DNA from 4 places in the Hafnia alvei genome. Region 1 is predicted to be linked to each of the others. Evidence: predicted binding sites of a transcription regulator. Region 1 holds the regulator's gene; each other region holds the start of a gene.
The links. The regulator CRP, encoded in region 1, controls carbon source genes, mostly activating them, when cyclic AMP is high. The targets are predictions, from matches to a motif close to ATGTGANNNNNNTCACAT.

Region 1 (3,222 bases):
GAGGCTACTACCTGCCGCCAGCGTTATGCCTAAACGGGCGGCGTTGCGCAGCGCTACTGATTTTAACGAAAGATAAGCACGCAGCGCAGGCCAGAAAGGAAGCCGCTGCTGGGTGGACATCAGATTGCGTTGATATAATGGGCGTTGGCGTTCTAGCAGGCGAGCCACGCGGCTAAAATGGTAGTAACAGAATTTGCCAACGGGGTTATCTGGATGCTGATTGGCCAGCTTTTCGAGCGCTGATAGTTCAATATCCATCGAGAAGTGCTGAGGATAGCGGTGGTACAGAATATCGTCGGCAACCGTTTTGAGCCGTTCTGTAATGACCTGAGCATTGCGGCGTATTATCGCTTCGGCTTGGCTTTTTTCTACCAGCTTTTGTACTTCATCAGGCTGAGACAGGCTAACGGTGATGTGTTCTTGTAAGTCTAGCGCGACCTGAAAATAGCGCAGCAGGCGTTTGTATTCTGGGTTGTGCACCAATGACAGCATGTGCATTTGTTGATAGATCTGGGTAATGAGATCCATCACTTTTTGCTGGCGTTGCAGCAACGGAGGCAGCGCGGTTTCAGGATCGATATGCTGAGTTAGTAGGCTGTATTTGGCTTCCATGTAGTCGCCAAGCTGGATGTATAGCTGGCTTAGGTTTTCGCGGATCGGTTGCCCTTTCCACAACAGGAACCAAAACCAAGTGAAGGCGCCATACCAAATCGTGCCGACAATATACAGCAGTGGCCCGTGCCAGATAGGCACGCTTCCAGCCATACTCAGGGTAAAAATAGAGGCAACCAGCGCAGCAGGCATGAGCCGCGCGTGAAGTGGGCTAATCTCACCGTTAACGCCCAGTAACAAGGCTAAACCGAGCATGATCAACGGTAGGGGAATTTGCCAGAGTAAGCATTGCTGTAGCAGAAAACTGCTGAAGGCAAATAAGCTGCCGCCAACGACTAATCGTTTGATAAAGCGTTTATGAGGTGTATCGAGCCCAGCGATATTGCAGCAGGCGGGAACTAAAGAGAACATCAGCCCGAGTTGTAGATTACCTATCAACAGGCCGAATAGCACAGGAAGACACAGCACCAGCGTTTGACGCAGTGCGTAGTTGACTTCCGGGTGGTAGATGAACCGCCGCCACATAGCTAAAGAAACCCGTGCAGCAAGGCTACACGGGCATCATTTATCAGCGAGTGCCGTAAACGACGATGGTTTTTCCGTGTGCGGAGATCAGGTTTTGATCTTCCAGCATCTTCAGAATACGACCAACGGTTTCACGGGAACAGCCAACGATCTGGCCGATTTCCTGACGAGTGATCTTGATCTGCATACCATCTGGATGAGTCATGGCATCCGGCTGTTTGGCCAGATTAAGCAGGGTCTGAGCGATACGACCGGTTACGTCCAAGAACGCAAGGTTGCCGACTTTTTCAGAGGTAACCTGTAAACGGCTAGCCATCTGAGCAGACAGGCGCATCAGAATATCTGGATTGACCTGAATGAGCTGGCGGAATTTCTTGTAAGAAATTTCAGCCACTTCACAGGCGGTTTTTGCACGAACCCAGGCGCTACGTTCTTGCCCTTCCTCAAATAAGCCTAGTTCACCAATGAAATCGCCCTGATTCAGATAAGAAAGGATCATTTCTTTGCCTTCTTCATCTTTAATCAATACAGCAACGGAGCCCTTAACGATGTAGTACAGGGTTTCAGCCTTTTCACCTTGGTGGATCAGGGTACTTTTGGACGGATACTTGTGGATATGGCAATGAGACAAGAACCATTCAAGAGTCGGGTCTGTTTGCGGTTTGCCGAGAACCATTCGCTATTATCCTCTGTTGTTATCGCTGCCCTAATATCGGGATACTGATCCTGACAGTGTGCTTATCGTGGCACGGGGCTTTGCTTATTAACTTGTTATAGCACTTCATAATCGAGATATAGAGTAATAGGCTAAGGTAATTATTTCCTATAGTTATTGATCTATACCCGTTTCAATCCATAAAGATCCATTTCGGCATAGTTTGTAGCACAGCTTTGTGCAGGTGTCTTGTGTTGTCTCGCTTCAGCATCAAGAAGTGAGGCCTCGGATTGCCTGTTTTTCATAGAAAGCGTAGTCTGATGCCAAAATTTAACCAAAGGGGTGATAAACATGCAGGCACGAGTGAAATGGGTTGAAGGGATGACTTTTCTGGGTGAATCTGCTTCAGGACACCAGATCCTTATGGATGGAAACGCTGGCGATAAAGCACCAAGCCCAATGGAAATGGTGCTCATGTCTGCGGGCGGATGCAGTGCGATTGACGTGGTGTCTATTTTGCAGAAAGGGCGAATGGACGTGCGCGACTGTGAAGTGAAATTAACCTCTGAGCGCCGCGAAGAAGCTCCTCGTTTGTTTACTCACATTAATCTGCATTTTATCGTCACCGGCAAAGGGCTGACCGATAAAGCCGTTGAACGTGCGGTTGCATTATCTGCTGAAAAGTATTGCTCGGTAGCGCTGATGTTAGGCCAAGCGGTGAATATTACCCACAGCTTTGAGGCTATCGTGGTTGAGTAACGACTACTCCCAAGCATAGTTCTGGCATTCCCAACGCAATAAATCCAAGAATCGCCGTGCTGTTAAGGTTAGCGGCGATTTTCGTGAATAGAACACGCAATACTGAGCGGTGGGTAGATCGTCGATAGGCAATGAACAGAGTGTATTCTCTAGCCCCAGTGGCGCCCGCATCGCCCGAGCCACGATGGTAAGGTATTGTGCCTGTTGTACCATGCTTAATGCGCAAACCACGGAGTCGGTTCGGATCGGTGATTGGCTAAGCTGGAGGTAAAAATTCCCCATCGCTAATTCTAGCTGTTGGTAGTAGCCCATATCAGTTTCGGGTATCAACCATTTTGCGTGCTTCAACTCTTCTAACGATTTTGCCTGAGCAAATGGGTTGTCTCGGTGGGCGATAATGCAAAAGGGCGATTCAAACAGCGGCTCACGTACGAGATCCATTGGCGTCGTTTCAGCGGTTAATGTGCCGATGGCGAAATCTAATTTGCCTTCACGTAAAGCCGGTAGAAGCGTCGAGAGCTGAGCCTCTTTGGCATGTATGTTGGCCTGTGGAAACTGACACTTAAAGGTATCAGCCGCTTGGGGAAACACGGTTAAGGTAATTAGCGAAGAAAAACCTACGGAGACAGAGCCTTGAGAATATTGGCTAATTTGTTCAATTTCGTCTGCCG
Region 2 (3,222 bases), 4.1 Mb from region 1:
GCCTTTGAAGGTGGTGGTGGGCAAGACTTTGGTTTAGCGGCAGCGATTGCCACGCTGATTTTCCTGTTGGTTGGTGCACTGGCGATACTGAATCTGAAAGCCAGCAAAATGAATTTCGACTAAGGAGAGGGACCACAACATGGCTATGGTTCAACCGAAATCCCAGCGTTTACGCCTGCTATTTACACATCTGATGCTGCTAGCCTTTATCTGCACCATCATGTTTCCACTGCTGATGGTCATCGCTATCTCGCTGCGCTCTGGCAACTTTGCAACTGGAAGCCTCATTCCTGAGAATATCTCTTGGGAACACTGGCAATTGGCGTTAGGTATGACCGTGACTAACGCAGATGGCAGCGTCACTCCGCCACCGTTCCCAGTCCTTTTATGGCTGTGGAACTCGATTAAAATTGCCGTGGTCACGGCGATAGGCATCGTGACACTTTCCACCACCTGCGCTTATGCCTTCGCTCGCATGAAATTCAAAGGCAAAAGCTCGTTGCTGAAAGGCATGTTGATATTTCAAATGTTCCCGGCAGTGCTGTCGCTAGTGGCGCTGTATGCACTCTTTGATCGTATCGGCCAGTATGCGCCATTCCTTGGTCTTAATACCCACGGCGGCGTGATTTTCGCTTACATGGGCGGAATTGCGTTGCATGTTTGGACAATTAAAGGCTATTTCGAAACGATCGATAACTCGTTAGAAGAGGCCGCAGCTCTCGATGGCGCTACGCCTTGGCAGGCTTTCCGCTTGGTACTTTTACCGTTGTCAGTGCCTATTTTAGCGGTGGTCTTCATCTTGTCATTTATTGCCGCGATTACCGAAGTGCCGGTGGCGTCTCTGCTTTTGCGCGATGTGAATAGCTATACGTTGGCCGTCGGCATGCAGCAATACCTTAATCCGCAAAACTATCTGTGGGGTGACTTTGCCGCTGCGGCGGTGCTGTCTGCAATTCCAATTACGGCTGTATTCTTGCTGGCTCAGCGCTGGCTGGTGGGCGGACTCACGTCCGGCGGTGTGAAAGGGTAATGCGTTAAAACCTGTGTCTTTGTTGTGCCATTGCAGTTATTCGATCCCGTTATCGCTTTAGCTATAACGACTTTGGCGGCCTATTGGCCGCCTTTTCTTTTCGCCTTATTCTCGCTTGAGCTTTTCTGTATTCGCTAAAAATAGTGCCACCACAAGAACCAAAATGGCCGCCGAATAAATCAGCGTATCGGCCGGGTTTTTGTGGTCGACAATAATCAAACGAATGATTGCGGTTATACCGATGTAGATAAAATAACGTAAGGGAAAGTGATATCCCGACTGGAAATACTTCACGATTAGCGCAATAAACTCGAAGTAAAGGAAGTAAATAACAATCCCTTCAATGAGCAGATAAGAAGATGCGGTTTCGCTGGCGTTGAACAGCACCGTCCCCAGCGTGAAGGTTTCTTTCGCCAGAAACACCACTAAAATCACGGCCAGCATTAATAGGCCAGCATTCAAAATCCACTGCAAAATCTTCGCGATAGCGCTCGCTTGTTTGGTTCCTGGCATCGATGTTCCTCTGTGCCGTTAATCATTTTATGTGATCAAGTTAACAAAATGGCTATTTTGTCGTCTATCCCCAAACCAAAATAAATCTGCATATCCTCAGACAGAAACTTAACGGCCCTCACATTTCGCGACATTTTTTTGCTAATCGTTTTACTATGTCGTCCGGCCAACTTTCGCCTTATCGCGAATGATTACCGCAGCTTATGCCAGGGTGTTCTAACGATTGAGAAATAAAACAATATGAAAATACTACGTCATTATGGTTTTACTATTTGCTTACTGCTAGGGATTATCCTCGGTGGGCTATCCGGTATCGTTTTCGGAGAAAAGGCCGCAATTGTGCAGCCGATCGGGGATCTTTTCCTTAATCTAATGTTTGTCGTCATTGTGCCGCTGGTGTTTCTCAGCATTTCGTCTTCTATTGCAGAAATGAAACAGATGGCGCGTCTGGGTAAAATTATGGGAACGGTTTTTGCCGTATTCCTGAGCACCGCGCTCATTGCCGCGGTTATCGCCTTCATCGGCACCCAGATTTACAACCCATTCCAAAACGTTGACGTCAGTACGCTGATTGCACATTTACCACCTGCACCTGATTCACACGGCAAAAGCCTCGGCGAAATCATCGTAAATACCTTTACCGTTCCTGATTTCCTGCAGCTGTTTACCAAATCTAGCCTGCTGCCACTCATCGTGTTCTCCGTGTTGTTAGGATTAGCAACCTCGATGTCGGGGGAAAAAGGTCAGCCGATCGCCAACTTTCTGACCTCAGGTACCGTCGTTATTCTTCGCATGGTGAAAATCATCATGTATGCCGCACCGGTTGGCTTAGGCTGCTACTTTGCCGCTACCGTCGGTCATTTAGGGCCACAGATTATCAATGGCTATCTGAATGCTTTCCTGCTCTATCTCATCCTGACTGTGATCTACTTCTTCGGCGCAAACACGCTGTATGCGTTTGTTGCAGGTGGAAAACTGGGCGTTAAAGTCTTTTGGTCTAACGTACTGACGCCAGCGATTACCGCTGTCGCTACCTCATCCAGCGCGGCCTGTATTCCAGCAAACCTGATTGCGACTAAAAAAATGGGCGTCCCCCATGATATCGCTGAAACCGTCATCCCTTTGGGTGCCAACACGCATAAAGATGGCTCGGTAATCGGCGGCATCATTAAAATCGTATTTCTGTTTACGTTATTCCATAAAGATATGAGCGATCCGATGAATATCGCTGCCATCATCAGCGTCGCATTCTTGGTCGGTGCAGTCATGGGCGCGATTCCAAGCGGCGGAATGACCGGTGAATTGATGATTTGCTCAGTATTAGGTTTCTCACCTGAACTGGTCGGTACCATCATGATTATCAGCACCATCATCGACGTTCCTGCCACGTTGCTGAACTCCACAGGGAATACCGTCTGCGCCATGATGGTTACACGATTTGTGGAAGGCAAGGATTGGTTGAAGCGCAAAGCCTGTATGCAAGGTTAAATACCCTGCGATACGCTTCGCAAAGCTAGCGAAACACCGTGGAAGTCCCCCTCTGAACAAGGGATAACGCCCGTCTTTGGACGTTACTTTTTTAGAGGGATTTTCCATGGCATTAGATAAAAAACTTCAGATGTTACAACAGCATTTCGATTCACTCGCACAACGCACCGATTCTGATGGTATTGAGTTTT
Region 3 (3,222 bases), 1.8 Mb from region 1:
CCATCGCCGCCAAGCGAAACTAAGGTGCTGGCGCTTGAAGATAAGAGGATGCCATATCAACCGCCAATAGAACCCTAAACCATCATCATAAAAAATGGGAGCCAGTGGCTCCCATTTTGCTATCAGTTATTGATTAAGCAGTTATTGATTAAGCGGGTTGTCTCACCAGCATATAAAGACGAGACAGATAGATAATCAGCATGGCGGAAACCAGATTGCTCAGCGCGCCCATAATCACCATACCCACGGTTGGGTGCAGCGCAGAGAGCACGCCAACCAACAGCAGCAGCGCCAGTTTCGCCGCCAGCCATAGCATGATGGCTGGGCTAATTAAACGCACATTGGCGAACGATAAGCGGAAGCTACTGCGAATCGCTCTGATTACGCCGACTTTTTCTTCGGACATAATCATCGGCGCTAACGCCAGCCCAACGGCCAATACGATACCCGGCACGATAAAGGCGGTAATACCAAGCTGAACCATTAGCGTACACAGGAACATTAACAGTAACAGACGTGGCAGCATCGGTGCAGAGGTACCAATCGCACGCAGTGCGCTAAGACGCTGTCCTTGGGAGACCAATGGAATTAACGCCAACATGCCGCCAAGCAGCAGCACATTACCAATTAGCGCGGAGAAACTGGCCGCAGCGGATACTTTCAGCAGCACCATTTGTTGCTCTGGTGTCATCTGCTGCACCATTTCTTGCAGTCCCATACCTGACGTTAGCGTGCCGTCGGCACCGGCTAAAATACTCAGATCGTCTGCGCCCGGCGTGAATGCCTGATTCAGGATCACTGAAATAAATGCGGTTAATAGCGCTAACAGGCACAGCGTGCTTATCTGATGACGGAAAAAGTTAAAACTGTCACGGTACAATGTACGGGCCGTGATTGGCATGCAGGCGCTCCTTGGCATTTGCAACGACGCCCTAATTCACAGAAAACGGCTACAGGATCGGAGCCGTCTTAGATTATTAGGGGATTTAGAATAATCAATGTGCGCCGATTGTACCCTGTTAACCGGGGAAGTGGCACCCCGTCGCTATTTTACTGGCGATTTCTTCGGCGTTTGCTGAGGGCAGAGGGGCAAGCCCATAGGCGGCGCGGGCGCGGGCGCGTTCGCAGGCTTCGTTACGTTCTCCAAACTCCCAGGATTGAGAAAATTCTCGGCAGGGTGAGGGCCGGCTCTCATACATAGAACACATGACGTGTTGGCCAATTTCACCGCGCAAGTTCACACAGCGCGGTTTTTTAGTATTGGTGCCCTGCATACAGCGCATATAAGGGCTGACCTGTTCGGTCAGCGAAGCCGGTACAAGGCCTCCGGCATCATCCGCTTCGGCCCAATAAAATGACACTCGGAAATAACCGCAGCATGCACCACATGAGATGCAGGGATTATGCTGTGAGATCGCTGGAATTGTTGGCATGTCACTCATCTTGATTTCCCACCACTCCTTATGGTTTCGAACCAAAACAATCGGAACAGAAAAACTACCCCGAGGTTAATTTTACGTCAATCAACTTAGCTGAGATGCGTGAGATATGTTTATAACTCGTTAAAATTGATCCATATCAATTTACGTAAAATCATATAATTAATGCATGTTTAATATATGTCATTTTGTGAAAAACAATGTCGTTGATGTGATCTGTGTTAGATCACGCATCATCCTTTTTGGTTATATTTCCGCACGCAGTGATAACCATATAAAGGGAAGGGATGATGAAAAAAATTACACTTGCGCTATGTGTGGCAGCAACGCTGGCACCATCTTTCGCTATGGCTCATCAGGCGGGTGATATTATTGTTCGTGCCGGTACCGCGACGGTACGTCCAACGGAAAGCAGTGATAACGTGATGGGACTGGGCGGATTTAAGATCGATAACGATACCCAGTTAGGATTAACGTTCAGCTACTTAATCACGGATAACATTGGTGTTGAATTGCTGGGTGCAACGCCGTTCCAGCATAAGGTGGGATTGCAGGCGACGGGTGACATCGCGTCGACGCGTCAATTGCCACCGACGTTGATGGCTCAGTGGTATTTCGGTAAGGCCGAAGACAAGCTGCGTCCTTATGTCGGTGTAGGTATTAACTACACCAATTTCTACGATGCGAAGTTTAATAACACGGGCAAAAGTTTAGGTTTACACGATCTGAGCGTGGATAATTCCTGGGGCGCAGCAGGTCAGGTGGGCTTGGACTATTTGGTTGATAAAGACTGGATGATAAACGCATCACTGTGGTACATGGATATTGATACAACCATCAAGTTCAGAGATGGAAATAACCAAAAGCAAAGCATCGATACACACATCGACCCATTTGTATTTATGTTTGCCGTTGGCTATCGCTTCTAACGAGAAGCGTATATACCCAAGATATTTCAAGCGACTTGAACGGGGGCAATCAACGGGTAGGCAGCTTGAAGTATCACGGGTATAGCAGGGTCAATAAAACGGTCAGTTTTACAGACGCAGATAGCAGACAAAAGTTACAGACAATAAAAAGGCGCGTTAAGCGCCTTTATTGATCGCGAAAACGGTTACTTAACCCGCATATCGTTTTCAACAACGCGAACGCCTTTCACCGTTTTGGCGACAGAAACCGCACGGTTGGCGTCAGCAGAAGAAGAAACGAAACCGCTCAGCTGAACGCGGCCTTTGAAGGTTTCAACGCTGATTTCGGTTGATTTGAGAGATTTCTCCGCCAATAGCGCAGACTTCACCTTAGTTGTAATAACGGTATCATCAATATAACCGCCGGTGCCTTCCTGTTTGGCCGTTGGCGCACAGCCAGCCAACGCAACGGAAAAAATCGCCGCTGCGCAAAAAGTGGTAATCGCTTTAACCCATTTCATCAATGTCTCTCCTTGCTGTTTATAGTGAGAATGACCGATTTAATACCTAATCCAATGATTAGCCGTCATGTCATCCGTAATTACTATAATCCATTTTTAAAAAACAGGCTTATCAATATGTAAGCGTTACTAATACAAAAAAACCGTGCGGTACGAATACGGCACGGTTGTTGAGGCTATGTTTCTATACGGCGTTTATATACGGCTATCTTAACGCCGAGTCGCGGCTTTCATTCCACTGACGAAATCATGTAATTTTTTCAGCATCACATCGGGCTGGTGCTGATTCTTCTCAATGATTTTAACAATGGCGGAGCCAGAAATCGCCCCCGCGGCACCGGCATCGAGAGCCTC
Region 4 (3,222 bases), 2.0 Mb from region 1:
ATTGAACCGGCTCACCTTTAAGCAAAATTTCACCCTGCGTCGGCGTATAGCTGCCGCTGAGAATTTTCAGCAACGTCGATTTGCCCGCGCCGTTTTCGCCCATCAGGGCATGGATTTGACCCGCTTGGCAGCGAAAACTGATGTCATCCAGCGCCTTCACCCCGGGAAATGTTTTCCCGATATGGCGGAATTCCAAATAGGGTACGTTGGAGGTCATAAACTCTCTCCTTACCAGCCTGCGGCTAAAGTCGTGAATTGATAGGATCTCGCCACTCAATGCGAGATCCGTTTCTCATTTAAACGAAGGCGGCTATAACCCTTTCTTTTTCAACTCTTCTTTAAAATTGTCACGCGTAATCAGCACCACATCTGTCACCGCCGTGAACTTGGCGGGCTCAACGTCTTTCGTCACCCAATCATTCAGCATCTGGATGCTTTTGTAGCCGTGGATATCGGGGCTTGGTAATAGAGAACCGTAGAAGCCCGTTGGGTTAGCTTTTGAAAGTTCGCTAACCGCATCCACGCCGTTGATACCAATACCAATCACGTTATCGGCTTTAAACCCTTGGCCTTCCGTTGCGCGCACGCCGCCAAGCACGGTGTTGTCATTCATGCCCACGATCAGCCAGTTTTTAACTTTCGGATACTGCACTAACATGGAGTTAGCCGCGTCAAACGCGCCGGGAATATCATTCGACTTGGTCGGTACTTTGTAGATTTGCTTTTCTGGGAAACCGGCTGCTTTTAAGGCATCCATTGAGCCAGTGGTACGGCGGCGCGCGGTATCCAGTTCATCCGCGGTAATCGCCATCACCCCAGTTTCGTCCACTTTCCAGCCGCGCTTGTTCATCTCTTTCCACAGCTCTTGCCCTTGGCGCGCGCCAATTTCACTGGCCGCCATCATCACCAATGGCACATTTTCCATCGGTTTACCTTTGGCATTGACAAACTGATCGTCGACCGCGATGACTTTTAAATCGTAGCTACGCGCCTTGGCGATAATCGCAGGGCCAAGTTTTGGGTCCGGCGTACAAATAACAAAACCTTTGGCGCCGCTTGCGGCAAGGCTATCAATGGCATTTAACGTTTTCTCGCCGTCAGGAACGGCAATTTTAATCACGTCGAATCCCAAATCTTTTCCAGCTTTATCGGCAAATGCCCATTCAGTTTGGAACCAAGGTTCTTCCGGTTGCTTAACCAAAAAACCGAGTTTCATGTTCTCGGCTATAGCCGATTGTGACATAACGGCAGCCAGTCCAATGGCAGCCAAAGCCTTAGTGAATTTATGCATATTTCTAACTCTCCAATTTCGTCATTCTTATGTAGCAGATTTGTCATACAGACCATGCTGTTTAACAACGCAAAGCTAGGTGTACGAATTTAGGGGGTTTAGCGCAGTAGATGCCAAATGATGGGGTATCACACTGCAATGTAAGGTCGTTATATAAGACGGGCTAAGTTGTAGCGGCTAATTAAAGAACAAATAGAGAGCAAAATCACACCAGAAAAATACAGCCATTATGTGCATATATTTAGCAATTCAATAACAATCAAAACTTTTGATACTGCTCACACAAATGCATGCCATAGCTGAAAAATACATACTTGCAGCTAAGCCCTCCTCACACTAAAGGGGCTCTATTTCCTATGTTAGTTAGCAGTGAAATCTATATAACAGGAGATAGGGAATGCGCGTGAACCCCATTGCAATCGGGCTGGATTTTGGTAGTGACTCAGTGCGTTCGCTCGCCGTAGATTGTGTGACCGGGCAAGAGTTAGATACCGAGGTCGTCTACTATCCACGCTGGAAAGAAGGACTATTTTGCGATGCGCCCGCCAACCAATTTCGCCACCATCCGCTCGACTACATTGAATCGCTCGAACAGGCGATAAAAGCCGTGGTAGCAAGGATGAGTGCGGAACAACACGCTGCGGTGGTCGGGATTGGCGTCGATTCTACCGGCTCGACGCCAGCACCGATTAATGATGACGGCGATGTGCTCGCGTTACTGCCGGAGTTTGCCAATAACCCCAACGCGATGTTTGTATTGTGGAAAGATCATACCGCTATCGAAGAAGCCGAGGAGATCAACCAGCTATGCCGCAGCGGCACGTTCCCTGACTACACGCGTTATATCGGCGGCGTGTACTCGTCGGAGTGGTTTTGGGCGAAAATCCTACATATCAGCCGTCAAGATCGCGCGGTATGTCAATCAGCAGCATCTTGGATTGAGTTATGTGACTGGGTACCTGCGCTGTTGTGCGGTAAACAGCAGCCGCATCAGTTAAAACGTGGACGTTGCAGCACCGGACACAAAGCCCTTTGGCATCCCTCATGGGGAGGCGTTGCTCCACGCGAATTTCTTGAAGCGCTCGATCCCTGTCTTGGCGAAAAACTTCAACAGCCTCTGTTTAGTGAAACCTACACCGCAGATCTTCCGGTGGGGAAATTAAGCGATGAATGGGCACAGCGCTTAGGCCTCTCAACCGATGTAGTCCTTTCCGGCGGCGCATTTGACTGCCATATGGGTGCCGTTGGCGCGGGTGCGCAGCCGTATACGCTGGTGAAAGTGATTGGTACATCAACCTGCGACATTTTGATTGCCGATCAACAGTTAATCGGCGATCGCACCATTGCCGGAATTTGCGGGCAGGTCGATGGCAGCGTGATCCCAGGCTATGTCGGGTTAGAGGCCGGCCAGTCGGCGTTTGGCGATATGTACGCTTGGTTCAGCCGTTTATTAACGTGGCCGCTGCATCAAATCGCCAAACAGCACCCCGAGCTGGCCCCACTGTTAGAAAGCACCATCAAAAACTTATTACCGGCTCTCACCGAAGAGTGGGCCAAAGCCCCCCATCTTAATCACCTTCCTGTGGTTTTGGACTGGTTCAACGGCCGCCGCACGCCTTTTGCTAATCAGCGTCTGAAAGGCGTGATCGCCGATCTTAATTTAGGAACCGATGCACCAGCCCTATTCGGCGGGTTTATTGCCGCAACGGCTTTTGGCGCACGCGCCATCATGGAGTGCTTTGAACATCAGGGCGTGCCGGTGGAAAACGTCCTGACGCTCGGAGGGATCGCGCGTAAATCACCGGTGATCATGCAGGTATGCTGCGATGTGATGAATCGCCCGGTGCAAATTGTTGCCTCCGATCAGTGCTGCGCATTGGGAGCCGCGATTTTTGCCGCCGTTGCCGCAGGCACCTACCCCGACATCGCCA

Region 2: the regulator CRP is predicted to act here: its motif matches at 1,573-1,590, upstream of psiE (phosphate-starvation-inducible protein PsiE).
Region 3: the regulator CRP is predicted to act here: its motif matches at 1,567-1,584, upstream of ompW (outer membrane protein OmpW).
Region 4: the regulator CRP is predicted to act here: its motif matches at 1,558-1,575, upstream of AB3Y96_RS11830 (arabinose ABC transporter substrate-binding protein).

The regions. Positions count from the first base shown of each region.
Region 1 covers NZ_OZ061315.1:4,451,773-4,454,994, reverse strand. The annotation lists gene AB3Y96_RS20770 (YccS/YhfK family putative transporter) at 1-1,137, opposite strand, end outside; gene crp (cAMP-activated global transcriptional regulator CRP) at 1,181-1,813, opposite strand; gene AB3Y96_RS20760 (OsmC family protein) at 2,144-2,551, shown strand; gene AB3Y96_RS20755 (LysR substrate-binding domain-containing protein) at 2,555-3,222, opposite strand, start outside.
Region 2 covers NZ_OZ061315.1:350,009-353,230, reverse strand. The annotation lists gene malF (maltose ABC transporter permease MalF) at 1-123, shown strand, start outside; gene malG (maltose ABC transporter permease MalG) at 140-1,030, shown strand; gene psiE (phosphate-starvation-inducible protein PsiE) at 1,136-1,543, opposite strand; gene AB3Y96_RS01595 (dicarboxylate/amino acid:cation symporter) at 1,784-3,031, shown strand; gene dinD (DNA damage-inducible protein D) at 3,138-3,222, shown strand, end outside.
Region 3 covers NZ_OZ061315.1:2,611,045-2,614,266, reverse strand. The annotation lists gene AB3Y96_RS12520 (SulP family inorganic anion transporter) at 1-78, shown strand, start outside; gene AB3Y96_RS12515 (YciC family protein) at 149-901, opposite strand; gene AB3Y96_RS12510 (YkgJ family cysteine cluster protein) at 1,020-1,415, opposite strand; gene ompW (outer membrane protein OmpW) at 1,730-2,368, shown strand; gene AB3Y96_RS12500 (BON domain-containing protein) at 2,554-2,868, opposite strand; gene trpA (tryptophan synthase subunit alpha) at 3,079-3,222, opposite strand, start outside.
Region 4 covers NZ_OZ061315.1:2,471,034-2,474,255, forward strand. The annotation lists gene araG (L-arabinose ABC transporter ATP-binding protein AraG) at 1-217, opposite strand, end outside; gene AB3Y96_RS11830 (arabinose ABC transporter substrate-binding protein) at 311-1,291, opposite strand; gene AB3Y96_RS11835 (ribulokinase) at 1,689-3,222, shown strand, end outside.